Regions from separate parts of the Tardiphaga sp. 42S5 genome, predicted to be linked through region 1. Evidence: riboswitches for the same ligand, from Rfam matches in the RefSeq annotation. Region 1 holds a riboswitch; each other region holds the start of a gene.
The links. Region 1 has a riboswitch for cobalamin ahead of metE (5-methyltetrahydropteroyltriglutamate--homocysteine S-methyltransferase). Riboswitches for the same ligand answer to the same signal wherever they lie in the genome.

Region 2: linked by a shared signal. The riboswitch ahead of SFY93_RS25725 (DUF1636 family protein) and the one ahead of metE (5-methyltetrahydropteroyltriglutamate--homocysteine S-methyltransferase) in region 1 are both predicted to bind cobalamin.
Region 3: linked by a shared signal. The riboswitch ahead of SFY93_RS25670 (TonB-dependent receptor plug domain-containing protein) and the one ahead of metE (5-methyltetrahydropteroyltriglutamate--homocysteine S-methyltransferase) in region 1 are both predicted to bind cobalamin.
Region 4: linked by a shared signal. The riboswitch ahead of SFY93_RS04855 (TonB-dependent receptor) and the one ahead of metE (5-methyltetrahydropteroyltriglutamate--homocysteine S-methyltransferase) in region 1 are both predicted to bind cobalamin.

What each region holds. Positions count from the first base shown of each region.
Region 1 covers NZ_CP139027.1:3,862,852-3,866,186, reverse strand. The annotation lists gene metE (5-methyltetrahydropteroyltriglutamate--homocysteine S-methyltransferase) at 1-1,406, opposite strand, end outside; cobalamin riboswitch at 1,511-1,722, opposite strand; gene SFY93_RS17890 (peptidoglycan DD-metalloendopeptidase family protein) at 1,891-3,294, opposite strand.
Region 2 covers NZ_CP139027.1:5,516,597-5,519,931, reverse strand. The annotation lists gene cobS (adenosylcobinamide-GDP ribazoletransferase) at 1-206, opposite strand, end outside; gene cobT (nicotinate-nucleotide--dimethylbenzimidazole phosphoribosyltransferase) at 207-1,262, opposite strand; cobalamin riboswitch at 1,361-1,551, shown strand; gene SFY93_RS25725 (DUF1636 family protein) at 1,661-2,110, shown strand; gene cobU (bifunctional adenosylcobinamide kinase/adenosylcobinamide-phosphate guanylyltransferase) at 2,107-2,637, shown strand; gene cobW (cobalamin biosynthesis protein CobW) at 2,638-3,335, shown strand, end outside.
Region 3 covers NZ_CP139027.1:5,502,319-5,505,653, forward strand. The annotation lists gene SFY93_RS25660 (O-acetylhomoserine aminocarboxypropyltransferase) at 1-471, shown strand, start outside; gene SFY93_RS25665 (alpha/beta fold hydrolase) at 475-1,263, shown strand; cobalamin riboswitch at 1,310-1,513, shown strand; gene SFY93_RS25670 (TonB-dependent receptor plug domain-containing protein) at 1,546-3,335, shown strand, end outside.
Region 4 covers NZ_CP139027.1:1,019,392-1,022,726, forward strand. The annotation lists gene SFY93_RS04855 (TonB-dependent receptor) at 1-1,246, opposite strand, end outside; cobalamin riboswitch at 1,353-1,542, opposite strand; gene SFY93_RS04860 (alkaline phosphatase D family protein) at 1,686-3,239, shown strand.

The DNA.
Region 1 (3,335 bases):
CCGATGGTCGTTGTCGGGAATGCCGGCAGCTTGAAGCGTCGATGCTGTTCGGCAGCGCGCGTGACAAAGTCACTGCCACGACGACGCATTGTCGCGTCCACAGAGGCGACGCGTTTGGCGACCGCAAGATCGTGGATCTTCGACGATGCCAGTCGCGCAGCCGCCGCGGCGTCCGACGCGGCAAGCGTTGCAGCGACATCAGCGCGGCTGCCAGCCAGCGCTGCTCGAAGTGCGGCCAGCTCTTCCATCTTCTGGATCGAAAAAGCCAGCCAGCTTTTGACGTCCGGATCGAGATCAGTCTCAAGGCCTAGATCGATCGGCACATGTAGCAACGAACAGGACGGCGCGAGCTCAACGCGATCCCTCCCCAGGAGATCGACCATGGGTTCCAGACTATCGAGCAAGCTGGACAAATCGGACCGCCAGATATTGCGGCCATCGATCACGCCGAGCGAGAGGATCATGTCCTTCCGCGCCTTCGCAGCGACTTCATCGAACTGGTCCTGCGCGCGGACCAGATCGAGATGAAGCCCGGCGACGGGAAGCGACAGGGCCAGATCGAGGTTGTCGCCCAGCTCACCAAAATACGTGTTCAGCATGATCCTGAGTTGCGGAACCGCTTCGGCAAAAGCCGCATAAGTCTTTTGCAGCGCCTGCCGGGCCGGCACGTCGAGATCGAGCACCAGACATGGCTCATCCAGTTGCACCCACTCGGCGCCGCTATCGGCCAATTCCCCGAGCACCTCAACATAGACGGGCAGCAATCCATCGAGCAGCGTCACCGGATCGAATGACGCATCCGCGCTCTTGGCCAACTTCAGATAGGTCACAGGCCCGACTAGCACAGGTCGTGTCTGATAACCCAGCGATCTCGCCTCCTCGTACTCCTTGATCGGCTTGCGCGATGCGAGACTGAAGGTCTGATCCTGCGCCAGTTCAGGCACCATGAAGTGGTAGTTGGTATCAAACCACTTGGTCATCTCCTGTGCTGGTACGCCTTGCGACGTATCATGCGCATGAGAGCCGTGCGTACAGGCCTCGTCATGCGCGGCGCCTTGTGATCCACGTGCCATGGCAAAATAGGTCGCGAAGGAAACGTCTCCGCCCTTCCAGCCATAGACTTTGGGAATGGCGCCGACCATGACGCTGGTATCGAGCACCTGATCGTAGAATGAGAAGTCGTTCGACGGCATGACCGTGATCCCGAGCGACTTCTGACGTGCCCAGTTTGCGGCACGCAGCCCGACGCCGACGTCGATCAGCGCATTCTCATCGATTGCACCGGACCAATAGCTTTCCAGCGCCATCTTGAGTTCGCGCCGCGGACCGATCCGTGGCGTGCCCAATGTAGCAACAGGAAGTGAAGTAGCTGATTTTGAAGAAGTAGACTTTGACACAGTAGACATGGCTTAACCCCAATGATTGGGGGCAAAAGGCCAAAGTGACACGTCTGGATTCCACGACGGCAGTCGCGGAATCGCAACCGCACCACCGGGACACCCCGCCCGAGGACGTTTATGTTGTCGAGGCAGGTCTCCTGGCTCGCGGGTCAATGCTGCTGTCCGGCCTTCCCAAAACCTTTGCAGGTCTCAGTGACTTTAATGGACAGCGGCTCACCGCTTACAGTTGCGGGGGCAGCTCCGGCCTTGGCTTAACGCCTCACCGGCTTCCCTCTTAGCTTCGGGCAAACCTTCCCGAAGAACCACGACATCCTCACATATGGGCAACATCGCGCGGCAGTCAACCGAGCTTGCGTGCGCAAGCTGCCCACTCGCAGCAGCGCGTTGAAGATTCCGGAGCTGGAGTGGGCCGCAGCCCCGAGATCAAACGCAGCAAGCCCGGCACGAGGCCGGGCTTGCTTAAATGCGAACTACACTTCGTGGATTGCGCTTACGCCCCGTTGAGGAACTGCAGCGGATCGACCGGCGACGAGCCCTTGCGGATCTCGAAGTGAAGCTGCGGCGAAGTAACCTCACCGGACTGGCCGGACTTGCCGATCACCTGACCGCGCTTGATGGTCTCGCCACGCTTCACCATCAGCTCACTCGCATGGGCATATGCGGTGACGTAGCCGTTGGAGTGACGAACGAGGACCAGATTGCCGTAACCCTTCAGTTCGTTGCCGGAATAGGCAACGACGCCATCTTCGGCAGCCTTGATCGGCGTGCCTTCCGGCACGGCGACGTTGATGCCGTCGTTGGACTTGCCATTGGTCTTGGCGCCGTAGCCTGTGACCACGCGGCCGCGCACCGGCCAACGGAACGTCGGCAAAGCGCCGGTTGCGTCAGCGGCTTTAGTCGGCGATTCCGGCGCGATTTCTTCAGGCGTCGTCGTGGCACTTGCCAGGCGGGCCTTCTGTGCGGGTTCGGCAGACGCAACACGGGCCACGGCAGCGGACGTGACCGCGCCAGCCGGAGCGGCCGTCACGGCTGCGACGGGCGCAGCGAGCGGCGCGGCTACAGGAGCTGCGTTGGCCGTACGCGCACCGGGTACCGTGATCTTGGAGCCGAGCTTCAATTGGGCAGTCGGCGCCAGACCATTGGCGCGCGCGAGTTCGGCTACCGACACGTTGTTCCGGCGCGAGATGCTCATCAGCGTATCGCCGCGATTGACGAAATGCGTGGTCGATGTGCCGACGGCAGGTTTGCTCGGAGCAGCAGCAACGGCCGGAGTTGCCGCGGCGCCCTGACGCGGAATGATCAGCGACTGGCCGGGCGACAGCGCGCGCGGCCCCTTGTAGCCATTGGCCTGCAGGATCGCAGCCGACGAGACGTTGTAGCGTTTCGCCAGACCATCGAGCGTATCGCTGGTGCCGACGATGATCGAGGTGCCGCCATCACGGGCAAGGCCGTTGGTCGCTGCAACCGAGCGCGGTGCCGTGGAGCCGGTGGTTTCGATCGGCGCACGTGCGGGCGGCGGCGTATACATACCGTTGCCGCCCCCGCTGACGGGTGCAGCCGACGCAACCGGACGAGCTGTCGGATAGGACTGCGGCGCCGAGATCGGCGGTGGCAAAGCCTGGGATTGATACTGCGGCTGCGGATTATAGGCCGGGCGCTGATACTGCGGCAGCTCCTGGCGCTCGACCGGCGCGCGCGGTGCTCGCTGCGGCACCGAGCCGGTGGTTTCGCCCTGCCAGCCAAAGCCACGGGACTGACCTGAGTCAAAATTTGGATTCTGAGATAGCCGTGTCTGCATGTCGGCGCTGCAGCCGGCAAAACCGATAGACATCAGCGCCAGCACCGCGACCTGCGGAGCGCGGCGCGAGTAAAGCAACTCGACAACGCTGGACATTGGTTACTCACTCATACGCAACAAACAACTGAATTGAGTAA
Region 2 (3,335 bases), 1.7 Mb from region 1:
GCCAGCAAAGCCGCGATCAGCGGTGACCAGAATTCGCTGGCAACGAGAAACACAACCGCGGAGGCGGCGCCAATGCCGACACCGACGATCGGAAAATACTTCATCGCACGCGCGAGCCAGTCAGTATCCTGCGCGTCGCCATTTGCCGGTACCGGCACCACCGTCAGGAAACGGATCGCATTCAAAAGATGCGGATCCAGTCTCATCTAGATCTTTCCGGCCAGCACGTCGTCGAGGCTGGCGACGTCGGTCAGCATGAGCGCGGCAGCACGGACCAGCGGCACCGCAAGCAGCGCGCCGGTGCCTTCACCGAGCCGCAAGCCGAGATCGAGTAGCGGCTTGGCATCGAGCGCATCGAGTACGATGTCATGGCCGCGTTCGGCCGAACGGTGTGCGAAGACGCAATAGTCGCGTGCAGCCGGGCACAGGCGAACGGCAAGCAATGCCGCGGCGCTGGAGATGAAGCCGTCGATGATCACCGGCCGCCGTTGCGACGCCGCGCCGAGGATCGCTCCGGCCATGCCTGCGATTTCCAGCCCGCCGAATTGGGCCAGCACATCCAGCGGCGCAGTTGCATCGCTGCGCGTCGCCGCCGTCGTGATCGCTGCGCGCTTGCGCGCCATGCCGGCGTCATCCTGCCCGGCGCCAACGCCGATACAGTCATCCAGTGGTGCCGGCGCGAGACGATGAACCACCAATGCCGAGGACGCCGTATTGCCGATTCCCATCTCGCCGAGCGCGATGATGTCTGCGCCGGCCTTGATCTCACCGACGGCGATCCGGTAGCCGCGCGATAGTGCATCCGCCGCTTGCTCTGCCGTCATCGCAGGTTCGCGCGCAGCGTTGGCTGTGCCCATGCGGACCTTGGCGTCGATCAGCTTCGGATGGACAGGCAGTTCCGCAGCGACCCCGATGTCGATCACGCGGACGTCGATATTGTTGGCCGCGGCGAAGGCATTGGCCGTGGCGCGGCCCGCCAGATAGGTCATCACCATCGCAACCGTGACCGCCGACGGATATTGCGACACGCCTTCGGCCACGAGTCCGTGATCCCCCGCAAATACCAGCAGAACAGCATTGTCGCCGCGGGGTTCGCCGGGATGCCGGATCATACCGAGCTGCAGCGCAAGGTCCTCGATTCTCCCCAGCGATCCCGGCGGCTTGGCCTTGCCGTCGATGACGGCACGGATGCCTGCCGCGATCTGCGGGTCAACAGGCGCAATGGCGGGCGGCTGCCACAAGGGCTGGGAATGGGCGGACATAGGGTTCCTTTCGCGGCCTAACTGACGCAAGACGACCTGCAAGGTCAACAGGTTCGGGCGACAGTCCGTCGGCGCGGTTGACCCCAGCGCACCCGGCAGATAGCGTCTTTTGTGATGGTCCTTCCGCGTGGAAGGTGAATAGGGAAGCCGGTTTGAGGCCGGCGCTGCCCCCGCAACTGTAAGCGACGAGCCCGCGCCGGTGCCACTGGGAATTCTTCAGAATTCTTGGGAAGGCGGCAACAGGCTATGACTCGCAAGCCAGGAGACCTGCCATCACGAACTGTGCTTTGGAGGCGTCGTCGGGGCGGGGTGCACCGGACGGGAGCGAACTGACGGCCATGCTGTCGGCGCGATCCAACAAAGCTCGTAGGCCCGCGAGGGCATGAACTGAGCATGTAATGGATCACGACAACGCCGATATCTCTGGCGAACAAATTTCGGTCGAACCGCCGCGCCCCGTGCCGGCTGGTCCCGTTGTCGTGAGTGTGTGCATTAGCTGCAAGGCCGCCGAAACCGGCACGATCGTCGGGCCGGACATGTTCGATGCGGTGAAGGCCGCGCTCGGCGATGGCGATGCCGCGGTGATGGTGCGTCCGGTGCAATGCCTTAGCGTCTGCAAGCGGCCAGCAACCGTCGCGGTGACGAGCCCTGATGGCTACACGTTCTTGTTCGGCGATCTGCAGACCGATAGCGGCAGCGCGGCGCTGGTGTCTTTCGTGGAGTCCTATCAGAAGGCCGACTACGGCCTGGTGCCATGGCGCGAGCGCGCCGAGGTGCTGCGCAAGGGCATGGTCGCGCGCGTGCCGCCGATGCGTTGGTCGCCTGAAGATGGGCGTGCGCCGAAATGACCGCGGTCTCCACCACGTTGGCGCTGGGCGGTGCGCGGTCCGGCAAGTCAACTTTCGCCGAGAGGCTGGTCGATGGCATCGGCCTGACCAAAGTCTATCTTGCGACTGCAACGGCCGGTGACGACGAGATGCATGCCCGCATCGCGCAGCATCGCAAGCAGCGCGGCGAAGGCTGGATCACCGTGGAAGAGCCGCTGGCGCTGGTCGATGCGCTGACGCGTGAGGCCACGGTCGGGCGCGTTGTGCTGGTGGATTGCCTGACACTGTGGCTGTCGAACCTGATGTTTGCCGAGCGCGATCCGGAAATCGAAGCCAAGCGCCTGGTGCGCTTCCTCGATGTCTCGCGCTATCCAATCGTGTTCGTGTCCAACGAGGTCGGCCTCGGTCTCGTGCCGGAGACGCCACTCGGACGCGCTTTTCGCGATGCGCAGGGCCGCCTCAACCAGATCATCGCGGCCGCCGTGCCGAATGTTGCTTTCATCGCAGCCGGACTTCCGCTCTGGCTCAAGCGTTCCCAGGAGAATTGAATGTCCCGCGTTCCCGTCACCGTCCTCACCGGATTTCTCGGCGCCGGTAAGACCACGCTGCTGCGCTCGCTGCTGACCCAGGCTGACGGTCGCCGCATCGCCGTGATCGTCAATGAGTTCGGCGATGCCGGTTTCGATGGCGGTCTGGTCGAGGAATGCGCGGCAAAGGCCTGTGCGCCCGGCGATATCGTCGAGCTTACCAATGGCTGCATCTGCTGCACCGTCGCCGACGACTTCGTGCCGACCATGGATAAGCTGCTGTCGCGCGAGCGTCCACTCGATGCCATCGTCATCGAGACCTCCGGCCTCGCGCTGCCGCAGCCGCTGTTGAAGGCCTTTGCCTGGCCAGCGGTGAAGACTCGCGCCACTGTCGATGGCGTCGTCACTGTCGTCGACGCACTGGCGCTCTCTGAAGGCCGTGTCACGCTGGACGAAGACGCTGTTGCCGAACAGCGCGCCAAGGACGGAGGCATCGAACACGACGACCCCATCGAGGAAGTGTTCGAGGACCAGCTCGCTTGCGCTGATCTGGTGGTTTTGTCGAAAAGCGATCTCGTCGCTCCAGAAAAGCTCGCCGAGATCGAAGCCAAGCTGAAAGCCGTGTTGCGCCCCGGTGTCAGCATCGTGCGCTCCAAGGGCGATCTCGCGCCATCGGTGCTGATCGGCCTCAATGCCGCAGCCGAAGATGACATGGCCGC
Region 3 (3,335 bases), 1.6 Mb from region 1:
TGCCTCTCGCCGACCAATGCGTTCCAGCTGCTGCAAGGCGTCGAGACGCTGGGCATTCGCATGGAGCGCCATATGGCCAATACGCATGCGGTGCTGGCGGCGCTCACGGCCAACAAGGCGGTCGACTGGGTGCTGCATCCGTCGCTGGAGAACCATCCGGATTACGAACTCGCGAAACGCCTGCTGCCGCGCGGCGCCGGCTCCATCGTCTCCTTTGGTATCAAGGGTGGCCGCACTGCCGGTCGCAAATTCATCGAGGCGCTGAAGCTGACCAGCCATCTCGCCAATGTGGGCGACGCCAAGACGCTGGTCATTCATCCCGGAAGCACCACGCATCAGCAGATGGACGCCGAGCAACTCAAGGCCGCCGGCATCGGCGAGGAGCTGATCCGCCTCTCCGTCGGCATCGAAGCCGCCGATGACATCATCGATGACCTCGCGCAGGCGCTGCGCATCTCGCAGAAGGGCTGAGCGATGCAACTCACCGTCAACGGTCACGAGACCTATATCGCCAATGGCGGCCGCACGTTCGATCCCTCCCTGCCCGTAGTCGTAATGATCCACGGCGCTGGCTTCGATCATTCGACCTGGGCGCTGCATACGCGCTGGTTCGCACATCACGGCTTCGCCGTGCTGGCGCCGGATCTGCCCGGCCATGGTCGCTCGCAAGGCGACGCGCTCGCGACCATCGCCGATCTCGTCGACTGGACCGCCGCCCTGATCGACGCATCGGGCGCAAGGACGGCGCGGCTGATCGGTCATTCCATGGGCTCGCTGATCGCACTGGAAACCGCAGCGCGGCATCCCGGAAAAATCACGCGCCTCGATCTGATGGGCACGGCAGGAACGATGACTGTCGGCCCGGATCTGTTGAAGGATGCCGAAGCCAATCAGCATTCCGCCATCGACATGGTGTCGATCTGGGGGCTCGGCTTTCGCGCCGAACTCGGCGGCAGTCTCGCACCGGGGTTGTGGATGCATAGCGGCGCGCAGCGCGTGCTCGAAGCCACAAAGCCGGGCGTGCTGTTCGCCGATCTCAACGCCTGCAATACATACCAGAATGCGCTGACTGCTGCGGCCCAGCTCGACATCCCGGTCACGCTCATCCTCGGCGAGCGGGACATGATGACTCCCGCCAAGGCCGGCAAGACCCTGGCCGCCGCATTGAAAAACGCCCGCACGGTGATTCTGCCGGGTACGGGCCACATGATGATGATCGAACGTCCCGACGACGTGCTCGCCGCGCTACAGCACGAGCAATAGAGTCTAGAAGTCTTCGATGACTGTTGCACCGCGCGGCGCGCTGTGCTTCCTGTCCGGTGTTATCGGTGCCTCCGCAAGGAGGTGAAACGGGAATGCGGTGCGGGGAAATATCCCCTATGCCGCGGCTGCCCCCGCAACTGTAAGCGGCCATTCCGGGTCCACAAAGCCACTGAATTTGCATCGCAGATTCGGGAAGGCGGACCGGGAGACCACCGCGAGCCAGGAGACCGGCCGGTAACGAGTTTCACACTCGTTCGACGGTGGGTCGACGGAAGGGGTTAAATGTCTATCCGGAATTTGGCCGCAGGCACTGCGGCCGTTGTTGTTCTGTCTTGCTCTCACAGTGCTGCGCATGCGCAGTCCAGTGCCGAGCAACTCTCCGAAATCGTGGTGACGGCGGACAGAGCGCCCGAACAACTCAATCGCACGGGCAGTTCGATCAGCGTCGTCTCAGGCGAGACCATTGCGACCAGCAATCCCGGCTCGCTGGTCGATGCGCTGCGCACCGTGCCTGGTCTCGACATCAGTGAAAACGGTGGCCCCGGCGGCACCGCGAATGTGCGCCTGCGCGGCGGCAATACCGGCCAGACGCTGGTGATGATCGACGGCATCCGCGTCAACGATCCCACGGCTGCATCGGGCGACTTCGAATTCGCCATGTTCACGCCCTCGGCCATCGAGCGCATCGAAGTCCTGAAGGGGCCGCAGAGCGCGCTCTATGGCTCAGACGCCATGAGTGGCGTGGTCAACATCATCACCAAGAAGGGTTCCGGTCCTGCGCAGGTCAATGTACGCACGGAAGCCGGCAGCTATGGCACTGTCGTCACGCAGGGATCGCTGACCGGCTCCAACGGCCCGTGGTCCTATGCCTTCACCGGCGGCGGTCAGCACAGCAACGGCTTCTCGCGTTACGGCTATCGCATCCCTGCCCTCGAAGCACGTTTTCCGAATCTCGAAAACGACAGCTTCGATCGCGTCGGCGGCTCTGCGCGCATCGGCTACGATGCAGGCGAAGGCATCCGGCTTGAGTCAGGCATCGTCCATTCGTTCACGCGCTCGGCCTATGACGCGGCAACCGGAACGCTCCCGGATACGCCATCGGCGGCGACGCGCCTGCTACAGACCGTCTATGGCCGCGTCGGCATCGATTCCTTCGGCGGCATTCTGACTCACAATGTCACCGTGTCGAATACGCACACCGAGCGGATGTTTGACGACGTCAGCTATCGCACCAACAGGTTGCCAGCAAACACCACCGAGAAAATCTCCGATTATGTCGGCAACAGTCTCGGCGCCGAATATCAGGCAACCCTGAAGCTCGGCGCATTCGGTTCCCTCGTATATGGTGCCAAGACACAGACCGAGACCGCGCAGACCTACAGCACGAATATCTCGCCTGTTGCCGGCCCATTGACGCCGCTGCTAGCCAAACAGCAGGACACCAACTCGATCTTCGCTTTGTGGTCTGTGCCGATCGGCGAACGGCTCAACGTCACGCTCGGCGGCCGGGTGGATGACGTCGTCGACGTTGCCCGTTTCGAGACATGGCGCGCTACGGCTGCCTACAACATTACAGAAACCGGCACCAAGTTCCGTGCCAGCGCCGGCACCGGCGCAAAAGCGCCGACGCTGTTTCAGCTTTACGACACGACCTATGGCAGCAGAAACCTCACGCCGGAAACCAACTTCGGCTATGACGCCGGTATCGACCAGAGCCTATTCAACGGCCGCGTCGTACTGTCGGTCACAGGCTTTTCCACCGATTACAGCAATCTGATCAACTTTGTCTCCGATGCGTCCCGTCCGCTCGGCTATTACGTCAACGTCGCGCGCGCCGAAACCAGTGGTCTCGAAGTCGGCGGCAATGTCGATGTCATTCCGGGCTGGGTGAAATTCAACGTAGCCTACACCTATCTGCACGCCCAAGATCTCGGCACCGACACCGTGCTGGCACGGCGGCCGAAGAACTTCGCCCGCTTTGCACTCACGATCACGCCGACTGACAAGTGGATGATCGAGCCGCGCGTTACCACGGTGTCGAAGCGCTTCAGCAGTGCCAATCAAGTCGGTCA
Region 4 (3,335 bases), 2.8 Mb from region 1:
TAGTCATGCCAAAGATATGGCCGCGGAACGTCGCGTCGAAGCGGTCGCCGATCTGCTGCTGGTCGTGGAAGATCTCGATATAGTCGCTGCGATTGATGCGGCCCGTTGCGGCGCTGAAGTTGTAGGTCTCGACGTCTTTCCAGTGCCGCTGGCTGTTCAGGTAGTACAGGGTGTTGCGCAGCGTAATGCTGTCTGTCACCTGCCACTCGGTCTTTACCTGGTTCCAGCTGTCCTGATAGCGGATGCTGCTGTCGCCGACATTGTAGTTCCTGAAGCGCAGGGATTCATCGAGCTTGCCGTTGATCAGCGGTGTGCCGAAATAGCGCGACGGGCTGCGATCGCCGTAATCCGTGGAGATCGTCCAGGTGATGTCTTCGGTCTGCTTGATCTGGACGGCGGCATGCACTTCGACATTGGAGGTGTTGTCACGATCGACCCAGCCGTCCGACATGTTGCCGGTCGCGGTGATGCGATAGGCGACATCCTTGTTGATCGGTCCACCGCTATCCACTGCAATGCGCCGGGTCATGTTGCTGTCGAGCGAGATTTCGGCCTGATTGCGCGGCACCCAAAGCGGCAGTTTCGAGATGACGTTGATGGCGCCGCCGACGGCACCTTCGCCATACATCACCGATGCCGGGCCGCGTAGCACCTCAACGCGCTCAGCTGACCAGGTATCATAGGGGAAGGTCAGCGTGCCCGAGCCGACATAGAGCCGTGTGCCGTCATACAGAGTCATCACGGTGCCGTTGCCGGTGAAGCCGCGGGTGTTGAAGGCGATGCTGCCATTGCCCGGCGCCGGGCTTGCGGTGAAGCCGGTGGCGTTCTGTGTCACGGCGTCAATCAGGTTCTGCTGGCCGCGTTCGGCCATGGTTTCTGCCGAGATCACTTCGACGCTGGCCGGCGTCTGCAGGCGCGTGAGGCCGAGGCGGCTGCCGGTGGATGTCGTGCCTGTGAGGTTGAGCGTCGGCGTTGCGAAGACAGGGCCTGTCAGCGTGGCAACCGGCGCGCCCGTATTGGCGGTGACATTGCGCTGCTGACGCAAGCGCGCGGCGCGCGTGGCCTTGCCTGATGTGGCGCGGCGCGCGCGCGTTGGCGTCACCGTCGGCTGCACCACCACTGGGTCGAGTACGTGGTGCGATTGCGCAGGTCGCAGCGAGCCCTCGGCGGGCACAAGGAAGCAGGACAGTGCGACAGAGGAAAGAAGAGCTTTGCATTGCTTCGATGCATGGGAGACGGAGGTCATGAACAGGACTCGCGGTTACGTGGCACGTCACCGCAAACCAAGTCGCCCCGCCGCTTTCAAACAGGCAGTGTGACTTCCACCAGGACACCCCGCCCAATGTGCTCGCGTGTGACCACGACTGGCGGCAGGTCTCCTGGCTCGCGGGTCAGTGCCTGTCGCCGCCTTCCCAGGTAAACACCCAGTGGCTCTTGGCGCAGGCTCGCCGCTTACAGTTGCGGGGGCAGCCGCGGAATCGGGGATCCCCTCACCGCATTCCCTTTTGATCCCCGAAGGGAACCGTCACGTTCACGTTAAGGTGAAATTTCCAAATGTGTCAATCAAGCTGCCAGTCATTCGCAGCTTGCTTTGGCGGGTGTTGATATTGCGCATCACCTGTCATCGCAGCGTCAAGCGATCTGCCTAGAGCCACTGGTGCCAGAGCCAGGATCAGGAGTTCGCCATGGCACTACGTTTATCCCGTCGTCGCTTCCTCGCGCACTCAGCCGCAGCAGGCGCAAGCTTCCTTGCGATGCCCTATCTCAGCCGCGCCGCCGATCGCCCGGTGGTGTCACATGGCATTCAGTCCGGCGATGTCGGGACGAGCAGCGGCATGATCTGGTCGCGCGCCGATCGTCCGGCGCAGATGATGGTGGAAGTCGCCACCACCGAATCCTTCAGCAATGCGCGCGCCTTGCCGCCGATTGCAGCGCTGCCCGAGAGCGATTTCACGGCGAAGCTGCTGCTCGATAATCTGCCGGCCGGGCAGGATATCTTCTACCGCGTCAAATTCCGTGATTTGTCGCATACCGCAATCGTCGGCGAGCCGGTGATCGGTCGCTTTCGCACCGCGCCGGCGGATCGCCGTGATGTGTCCTTTGTTTGGGGCGGCGATGTCGCCGGGCAGGGCTGGGGCATCAATGCCGATGACGGCGGAATGGTCACCTTCGCCACCATGCGCAAGCATAATCCGGATTTCCTGATCCACTCCGGCGACACGATTTACGCCGACGGGCCGATCCTGCCCGAAGCAAAATTGCCGGACGGCACGATCTGGAAGAACACCATCACGGTGCCGGAAAAGGCGAAGGTCGCCGAGACGCTCGACGAATTCCGCGCTGCGCACAAATACAATCTGCTGGACGACAACGTTCGCGCCTTCAATGCGCAGGTGTCGATCTTCGGCCAGTGGGACGATCACGAGGTCACCAACAACTGGTCGCTCTCGAAGCAGTTGCCGTCGTCTTACAAGGAGCGCGACATCACGCTGCTGGCTGCGCGCGGCGCCCGTGCCTTTCACGAGATGTATCCGATCTCGGTCAATCCGAACGAGCCTGGCCGCGTCTATCGTACTCTGAATTACGGCCCGCATCTCGATGTTTTCCTGCTGGACGAGCGCAGCTATCGCGGGCCCAACGGCCCGAATCTGCAGGAGAGCTATGGTCCCGATGCGTATTTCATCGGCCCGGAGCAGATGGCTTGGCTGAAGCGCGCCCTGATGGCCTCGAAGGCGACCTGGAAGGTCATCGCCTCCGACATGCCGATCGGCCTCGTCGTCTATGACAACGCTGTCGACAAAACCGGGTCTGAGGCCATCGCGCAGGGCGACGGGCCAGTGCGAGGCCGCGAGCTGGAAATCGCCGACATCCTGCGCTTCATCAAATCGGCCGGTATCCGCAACACGGTCTGGCTGACCGCCGACGTGCATTACACGGCGGCGCATTACTACAATCCGGAGAAGGCCCAGTTTCAGGATTTCGAGCCGTTCTGGGAGTTCGTCTCCGGGCCGTTCCACGCCGGAACCTTCGGCCCGGCGGCGCTCGACAATACCTTCGGCCCCGAGGTCCGTTTCGTGAAAGCGCCGGGGCCCGATAAGCAGAATTTGCCCCCGTCGGCCGGCATGCAGTTCTTCGGTCACGTCAAAATCGACGGCCAAAGCGGCCAAATGACCGTTACCTTGCGGGATCGGGCCGATATGGCCCTTTGGGCCACGGTTCTGGACCCGAAATTGGGCTAACCATTTGGCAGATTCGCATTGTTTTTCGGCGATTTCCCCCTATATTGCGCCGCAACGCGTCCGAGTACCCGGCCCCTTCTGGCCGGGTTTGCTTTT